One region of the Novosphingobium resinovorum genome, then DNA from elsewhere that is predicted to be linked to it. Evidence: riboswitches for the same ligand, from Rfam matches in the RefSeq annotation. Region 1 holds a riboswitch; the other holds the start of a gene.
The links. Region 1 has a riboswitch for thiamine pyrophosphate ahead of thiC (phosphomethylpyrimidine synthase ThiC). Riboswitches for the same ligand answer to the same signal wherever they lie in the genome.

Region 1 (4,223 bases):
GGAACACCTTGCTCATCTCGGCCATGCCGGCCTCCGCCTCTTCGGCTGCGACGAAGGTTTCGACCGGCTGGTTCTGCTTCGCGGCGAACTCGCGCACTTCCTGGCTGATCTTCATCGAGCAGAACTTCGGCCCGCACATCGAGCAGAAATGCGCCGACTTCGCGCCCTCCGCAGGCAGCGTCTGGTCGTGGTACTGCTCCGCCGTGTCGGGATCGAGAGACAGGTTGAACTGGTCGCGCCAGCGGAACTCGAAACGGGCGCGGGACAATGCATCGTCGCGGACCTTGGCCGCCGGGTGGCCCTTCGCCAGATCGGCGGCATGGGCGGCCAGCTTGTAAGTAACCACGCCGACTTTCACGTCATCGCGGTCGGGCAAGCCGAGGTGCTCCTTGGGCGTCACGTAGCAGAGCATCGCCGTGCCGTACCAGCCGATCATCGCCGCACCGATGCCGCTGGTGATGTGGTCGTAGCCTGGAGCGATGTCGGTGACGAGCGGACCGAGGGTATAGAACGGCGCCTCGCCGCAGGCGGCCAGCTGCTTTTCCATGTTCTCCTTGACTTTGTGCATCGGCACATGGCCCGGCCCCTCGATCATGACCTGCACGTCCTGCTCCCAGGCGCGCTTGGTCAGTTCACCCAGCGTGTAGAGTTCGGCGAACTGCGCCTCGTCGTTGGCATCCGCGATCGAGCCGGGGCGCAGGCCATCGCCCAGCGAGTAGGCGACGTCGTAGGCCTTCATGATCTCGGTGATTTCGTCGAAGCGTTCGTAGAGGAACGATTCCTTGTGATGCGCCAGGCACCACTTGGCCATGATCGAGCCGCCGCGGCTGACGATGCCGGTGACGCGCTTCGCCGCCAGCGGCACGAAGGGCAGGCGAACCCCGGCGTGGATGGTGAAGTAATCGACGCCCTGCTCGGCCTGTTCGATCAGGGTGTCGCGGAAGACTTCCCAGTTCAGGTCCTCGGCAATGCCGCCGACTTTCTCCAGCGCCTGATAGATCGGCACGGTGCCGATGGGCACGGGCGAGTTTCGGATGATCCATTCGCGCGTGTCGTGGATGTTGCGCCCGGTCGAAAGATCCATGACGGTGTCGGCGCCCCAGCGGATCGACCAGACCATCTTGTCGACCTCGTTCGCCACGTCCGACGCGACAGCAGAGTTGCCGATATTGGCGTTGATCTTGACCAGGAAATTGCGCCCGATCGCCATCGGCTCGCTTTCGGGGTGATTGATGTTGGAGGGGATGATGGCGCGGCCGCGCGCGACTTCCTCGCGCACGAACTCGGGCGTCACGTAGTCCGGGATCGATGCGCCCCAACTTTCACCATCTCTGGCCTGCCCGTCGCGCACGTATTCCTTGAGCATCGCGCGGCCGAGGTTCTCGCGCTCCGCCACATATTCCATCTCCGGCGTGATGATCCCGCGCCGGGCATAGTGCATCTGGCTGACGTTCATGCCCGCCTTCGCGCGCAAGGGCCGCCTGACGACGTTGGGGAAGGCCGGAACCCCTGCCGAACGGTCAGGCCCCTTGAGGCCGTTGTCCTCGGGCTTCACCTCGCGCGCGGCGTAATCTTGCACGTCGCCGCGCGCCGTGATCCATTCGCGCCGGTTGGGGGCGAGGCCCGCCGAAATGTCGATCGTGACATCGGGATCGGTATAAGGGCCGGAGGTGTCGTAGACCCGCACCGGGGCCTCGCCGCTGCCGGGTTCGAGGTGGATTTCGCGCATCGCCACACCCAGCGGGCCGACGTGGATCTTCCTCGATCCACGGATGGCGCCGGTGGTCACGCCGATCTCGAGCTTGGAATTGATGTCTGCCATGGATTGCCTCTCTTTCTCTCCATGGGACGGAAAAAGAGACGGACTGCGGGTGTTGATTCGTGCTCAAACCCGACGCTCCACTTCCTCCGCCCGTACTAACGGGTTCAGGTTCGACGGGTCTTGTGGAGCATACCCACAACTCTCAGCCACTTGCTGGCTCCCCGGGGACGGCGCAGTGATAGACGCGCATATCGGCGGGGTCTAGAGGCTTGAGCCCATGCCGATGCTCTATCGCCTCGACGCGCCCGCGCCGCATGTCGCGCGCTCCTTCGGGGCCGAATCCGGCAATGACCCGTGGGACGGCGGCCACGTCGCGCCCGGGCAGTTCGCGCCGGTCATCACGGCTGGGCGAGAGGCGATCGCCGGGCCGAGGCCCCACTATCGCACCCCGCGCCGGATGATCCCGCGCCTCTGGGGCGTACCGCCGCCGCCCTCGGTGCACGAGCAGCGCGGCATCCTGACGGTGCGCAACCTCGACAGCCCGTTCTGGATCGGCAACTTGCGCAACAGCGAGTTCCGCTGCCTGGTGCCCGCCACCGCCTTCATGGAGTGGGGCCGCCCCTCGCCCACGGATGGCAAGCGCCGCCAGTGCTGGTTCGCCTGCGCCGACCAACCGGTCTTCGCCATGGCGGCGGTATGGAAGGACAGCGAGATTCCCTCCTTCGCCCTCCTCGCCTGCGAAGCGAACGCGGCACTGAGAGCAGAGGGGCGAGAGACGATGCCGGTGATCCTCCCACCCGATCCGGCCGTGCAGGACACTTGGCTGCGCGGCGCCTGGGACCGCGCGAAGAGCCTCATCGTGCCTTACTCCTCGTCCCTCATGGAGATGCGCGTGGCGGGCTGAGCCCATCGCTATCCGAGACGCGACCAATCCCGTGCCGCATGCTTGTTGCTCCTCCGATAACGATCAACTTTCTCGATCGCAGTAAGGGGAGTGTAAAATGATCGAGCAGAACGACGCAGCAAAACTGAACCGACGAACCGCCTTGGGACTGGGCGCCACCGCGCTTGCCGCAGCCTCGCTTCCGGCGGCGGCCGCAACGCCGAAGAAGCGCCTGCTCGATCCCGCCAATGCGGCCGATGCCTCGCTGATCTATCGCAAGCTGCGCTATCGCACGGACGACGGCCTCGTCTTCTCGTGGATCAAGGGTCCGTACATGGCCGCGACGGGCGGCGACCTGATCCCGGTCTATGCGATCAATCTCGGATCAATCCAGCGCATCACGCACAACGCCGACGGCAGTTTCGAGCTGATCGACCTGGAGATCAGCTTCCGCGTCGATATCGACACCGGCCGTCGCCTCACCGACCTCCGCAACCCGATCACGGGAGAGACCGTGAAAGTCGGCGGTCGCGGTCCGATCCCCACGCGCGTGCGGGTTTCGGCGACCAACGAGATCGACATTCCCGACGTCCCGGGTACGCCCCGCTTCGAGCACGTCCACACCCCCGCCGTGCCCTTCACCTTGCGCACCGGCGAGATCGCGGTACGCGACCGCTCGCACGCCCGGGTGACCGCCCCCGACGGCTCGGTGTCCTATCTGAACGAAGTGAGCACCCTGTCCGCGCCGAGCGCGCTGGTGCTGGACCCGGCGGTCACCAACGTCGACACGCGAGTGCAGTCCAATGACGTGCGCAGCTGGCCAGAATGGCTGCGGATGGGCGATCGCCCCGGTACGCTCAATCTGTTCGGCAACGGCGGCAAGGTGAAGCGCTTCGAGGACCTTCCGGCGGACTGGCACGCCATGCTCGAGACGTATTATCCGCAGATCGCCAAGGACCCCATCGCCGCTCTCGACAAGGCGGGGTAACAGGACACGCCTTGTCTCAGGCAAGGAAGGTGGCCATCTGCGGTAGATGGCCTCCGCGACCCTCGACGCCCTCCTCGGCGAAATCCGCGCCTGCCGCTTGTGCGAGACGGCGCTGGGCTTCGAGCCGCGCCCGTTCGTCGCGGCCAGCCCCTCCGCGCGCCTGCTCATCATCGGGCAGGCGCCAGGCAGCAAGGTCCATGCCAGCGGCATAGGCTGGGACGACGACAGCGGCGACCGGCTGCGCGGCTGGCTGGGGCTCGACAAGGCCATGTTCTACGACACCGCGAAAGTCGCGCAGATGCCCTCCGGCTTCTGCTATCCGGGCAAGGCGAGCGGCGGCGACAAGCCCCCTCGCCCCGAATGCGCCCCGCGCTGGCACGCGCCGCTACTGGCCGAACTGCCGCAGCGGCGCCTGACCCTGCTGGTGGGGCAGTACGCCCAGAAACGCTACCTGCCGCGCGGCTTCGCGCCCAACCTCACCGAAACGGTGCGACGGTGGCGCGAGGCACCGGAAGGACTGTTCCCCCTTCCGCATCCGGCGTGGCGCAGCCGGCTGTGGATGGCGAAGCACCCGTGGTTCGAAGCGGAAG
Region 2 (4,223 bases), on a different replicon from region 1:
CTCAAGCTCCGTGCCCATCCCGTGCACGAGATGGTTCGCCCGAGACACCGCGCCGCTCATGTCAGAACGCGCGCGACAGCGTCGCCACCACCGCCCGGCCGCCGCCGATGTAATAAGCGGGCGCAGAACCGGAGATCACCGTCCCGTTACGCCCAACGGTGTCCTGCGCGTTGCTGCTGACCGAGTACACGCCCGAAAGCACGCGCGGATTGGTCACGTTGATCGCGTTGACCCGCAAGTCCATGCGCTGCGCATCGATCAGCCCGGCCAGATGCACACCGATCGCCAGGTCGAGCGTCGCATAGCCCTTGATGCTCTCGTCGTTCATGAACGACGAATATTGCCGCCCGACGTACTTGAGCGCGGTGCTGCCGAACAGGCGCCCGTCGTCATAGGTGCTGCCCACGGCGAACTGGAATTCGGGGCTCGACACCGCGCGCTTGCCCTTCGTCGGCAGATAGTCGCCACCGATGGCCAGATCGTCGTCCTGCCGCGTGTGCAGATATTCGCCCGAGGCGTAGATGCTCACGCCCTTGGCCGGGCGATAGTCGATCTCGGCGTCGAGGCCGTAGCTGGTCTGACTGCCGCCATTGACCGTAGAATTGACCAGCGCCCCGCCGCTATTGATCACCGTCGCCACCTGCCGGTTGCGGAAGTGGTAATGGAACGCGGTCAGCGAAAATGACAGGCTCGGCCCGATATAGCGATAACCCAGTTCCTCGGAGACCGAGTACTCGTTCTTGAGGTTCGAAGTCCCCTGCTGCACCACCTCGCCGCCATAGTAGCTGTTGTAGAGCGCGAACTCGTTAGGCGTGCGGAAGTTCGTGGTCACGTTGGCGAACAGCTGCTGCCGCTCGTCCAGCTTGTAGTGCACCGACGCGCGCGGAAGCGCCGCGAAGCTGTCGGTATGCACCTTGTCCTGCGGCCCCGGCAGATGGTTGCGGCCATTGCGCAGCAAATCCACGCCCTTGAAGCCCACATCGACGGTCAGGCGCGGCGTGACGGTCACGCTGTCGGCGACGAAGAAGCCCTTGGTCACCGTGACCGTACGCGCGTTCTCGTAAGCGAGCAGGCGGCCGTCCGCAGTGCGGATCGCCTTGCTCGGATAGCCCCACTTGTCGAAGGGTTGCCCGTCCGCACCGATCGAGGTGTAGGTCTGCTGCACGCGGTCCGTGCCGTAGTCGAACCAGAGCCCCGCCGTGATCGTGTGCGCGCCGGCCTCCAGCGTCAGCTTGCTGACGTTGCCGGTCCGCATCTGCTTGCCGGTCCAGTTCCCCATCACCGTGGCGAGGCCGTCCACCGCCCCCGGCAGTTCCACCGGCTGCGTCAGTTCCTCGGTGCCGAGGTAATTGCCGGTCGTGGTCAACTGCGTCCCGTAAGGCGCATTGCCGTAGCCGAACTGGAGATACGTGGTGCTGTCGAGCGTCAGGCCGCTGCCGAAGTTCAGATGCACCGGCGCGGAGGTGTAGAGGTTACGGAACGGCGCGCGGTAGAGGCGCCAGTACCCGGTATCGCCCTCGGTATACTTCGCGCTGTAATTGAAACCGCGACCGTAAGCGCGCCAGTCGGCCAGCGACGGCGCCGGATAGCCCGAAGTCTCGGCCTCGTTGAACGACAGGGCCAGACTGGCCCGGTTGCCCTCGCCCCATTCAGCGAGCAACTTGGCGTCGATATGCTGGCGCTTGTCGAAGCCCGGCCCCCGCCAGTTGTCGGCGCGGTTGTTGGAGTACGACACGAAGGCCTTGAGCCCGGTATTGCCGATCTCGCCAGTATCGAAGCGCGCGAAAACGCGCCGTTCGTCGAACGAACCGACCGACAGGTTGACCAGTCCGCCCATCCGCTCCTTGGGATCGTCCAGCGTCAGCGACAGCAGACCTCCCGCCGCCGCGACGACCGGCGCGTCGATGTCCGCTCCGCCCTGCACGAGCCTGACCTGACGCACGTTCTCGGCATCGGCGAACTGCGAGGGATAGGCGTTGTAATAGCCGATGTCGTTCTGCGGCGCCCCTTCCATCAGCACGCCGATCTGGTCCTGCCCCAGCCCGCGCAGTGTCAGGCTGGAACTGGCCGAGAGCCCGTAAGGGTCGCTCATCGATACATTGGCGCCGGGCAGCAGGTTCACCAGCTGGAAGGCGTTGAACGTCGGTGCCTGCTTGACGATGAACTCGGACGAGATCGCGCTGACCGCCTTGGGTTCGGTCTGGTCGGGCAGCAGGCCCTCGGGGTCGGCATGACCGATGACCTGGATCGGCGAGGCATCGGCCTCGTCAGCCAGCGCCGGAGCCGCCGCGAACGCCGCCGTAAATAGGGCCGGGAATGCCAGCGCCGCGCCACAAAGATACGAAAAATTGCCCGTCATAGTCTCGCGTCCACTCCACTCGGAGGGATAACGGACCTGCCGCCAGCCCTCCCTACGCCGGTGTCAACCGGATCAGGTTCAGCGGGTCGTGGTCTGCTGACCACCTCTCAGCCGCGCATGAGCGGCCCCCCGGGGATGGAGCGCGCCTTAGGCGCTTCGATGCGAAGTGGGAAGCGATATTATTACAGGTTCGGGTCAGTAATCGCCCTGTTCGACGACGAGGTCATAAGCATCGCCCCGGTAGTAACAGTTGGTCGCCTCGACCAGACGGCCATCGGGCAGGAACGCGCGGCGCTCGATGGCAAGGCACGGATCGCCGGCCGAGATACCGAGCATTGCGGCATGTTCCGGGCTGAATCCCACCGAGCGCAGCCGCTGCAGCGCGCGCACCGGCCGGTGACCCTCCGCATCGAGGGCGGCATAGAGCGAATCCCCGACCACCTCGGGCGAGGGCAGCGCCCAGCCCGGGACGACGGCATGTTCGATCGCCATCGTCTCGCCGTCGGCGCAGCGGATGCGGTTGAAGCGCAGGATTCGCGAGCCCGGCGAGAGGCCGAGCAGCATCGCCTCGTCCGGCGTCACCACGCCTTCGGAGCGGTCGATCCACACGTTGGTCGGCTTGCGTCCGCGCGCGGCCATGTCCTCGGAGAAGGAGGTCATGATCGAGAAGCTCTTTTCCACGCGCTGGCCCTGATCGGATGCGCGCGGCGCGGCGACGAAGGTGCCCGCACCCTGCCGCCGCTCGAGCATGCCTTCGTCGACCAGGCCATCGACCGCCTTGCGGACGGTGACGCGCGAGACGCCGTATTCCTCCACCAGTTCGCGCTCGGTCGGCAGGGCCGCCCCCACCGCGATCCGGTGCTTTTCGATAGCGTCACGGATCAGCCGCTGGAGACGCATGTAGCGGGGGCCGGTCTCGCTGTCGCGAAGCGGGCCGATCTTGTCCACGGCTGCCATAGTTCTCCTCTATGTCCCGGCGATACGCCGGGAAAGGGATCGGGACAACACCAATATCATTAGTATCGCATTGGTATTGAAAATACTTGCCCTGCCGTCCTCGCCTCAGCTCGGCGAGCGCCAGCGCTCCACTGCGGCGGGCTCGAACAGGAGATGCCAGCGCGTGCCCACCAACGCGCCGCACCGCAGCCCATGGCCTGCCAGCGCTTCAAGGTCCGGTTTCGCGGAGGCATCTACGAGAAGACGCCCGTGCGTGGCCCATATCGCCGCGTCGGGGCCGATTGCCTTGCGCACATCCGCAGGCAGTCGGGCAGGATCGAACGCCTCGGTCCCATCCGCCTCGACTTTCGGCGAAGGCGCGGCGGCGGCAGGAGCCCTTGCCCCGCCGTGCGCCGCAGCGCGGATCTCGTCCGCCACCGCGTCCGCGATCGGGCCGAGCACAACCTGCAGGCCATGCGCCGAAGGCCGGATGATGCCCTTGGCGCCCAGCGCCCGCAGTTCCGCCTCATCGATCAAGCCCTGCTCCGCGACGACAAGGCGCAGGCGCGTGGTGCATGCGCCGATCTCGCGCAGGTTTTCCATGCCGCCAAGCGCGTCGAGGAAAGCCAGCCCCCGCTCCCCGGCGGGACGCTCGCGCCGCTCGGCCATGCCTGCGACTGCTTCTCGGCCCGGGGTCTTGAGGTCGAAACGCAGGATTACCCAGCGAAACACTCCGTAATAGACCGCGAAGTAAGCCAGGCCGACCGGCAACAGCAGCAGAGGCTTCTGCGCCTTGCCGAAGTTGAGCACGTAATCGAACAGCCCGGCGGAAAACCCGAAGCCGAGATGGACGTCCAGCGCCGACATCAACGCCATCGACACGCCCGTCAGCACCGCATGGACCACGAAGAGCACGGGCGCGAGGAAC

Region 2: linked by a shared signal. The riboswitch ahead of BES08_RS24570 (TonB-dependent receptor) and the one ahead of thiC (phosphomethylpyrimidine synthase ThiC) in region 1 are both predicted to bind thiamine pyrophosphate.

Annotation. Positions count from the first base shown of each region.
Region 1 covers NZ_CP017075.1:2,022,452-2,026,674, forward strand. Annotated here, with positions in the region: gene thiC (phosphomethylpyrimidine synthase ThiC) at 1-1,822, opposite strand, end outside; TPP riboswitch at 1,886-1,996, opposite strand; gene BES08_RS09435 (SOS response-associated peptidase family protein) at 2,040-2,666, shown strand; gene BES08_RS09440 (DUF1838 family protein) at 2,764-3,633, shown strand; gene BES08_RS09445 (uracil-DNA glycosylase family protein) at 3,680-4,223, shown strand, end outside.
Region 2 covers NZ_CP017076.1:1,654,099-1,658,321, reverse strand. Annotated here, with positions in the region: gene BES08_RS24575 (phosphotransferase enzyme family protein) at 1-18, opposite strand, end outside; gene BES08_RS24570 (TonB-dependent receptor) at 62-2,359, opposite strand; TPP riboswitch at 2,392-2,501, opposite strand; gene BES08_RS24565 (GntR family transcriptional regulator) at 2,555-3,316, opposite strand; gene nagE (N-acetylglucosamine-specific PTS transporter subunit IIBC) at 3,422-4,223, opposite strand, start outside.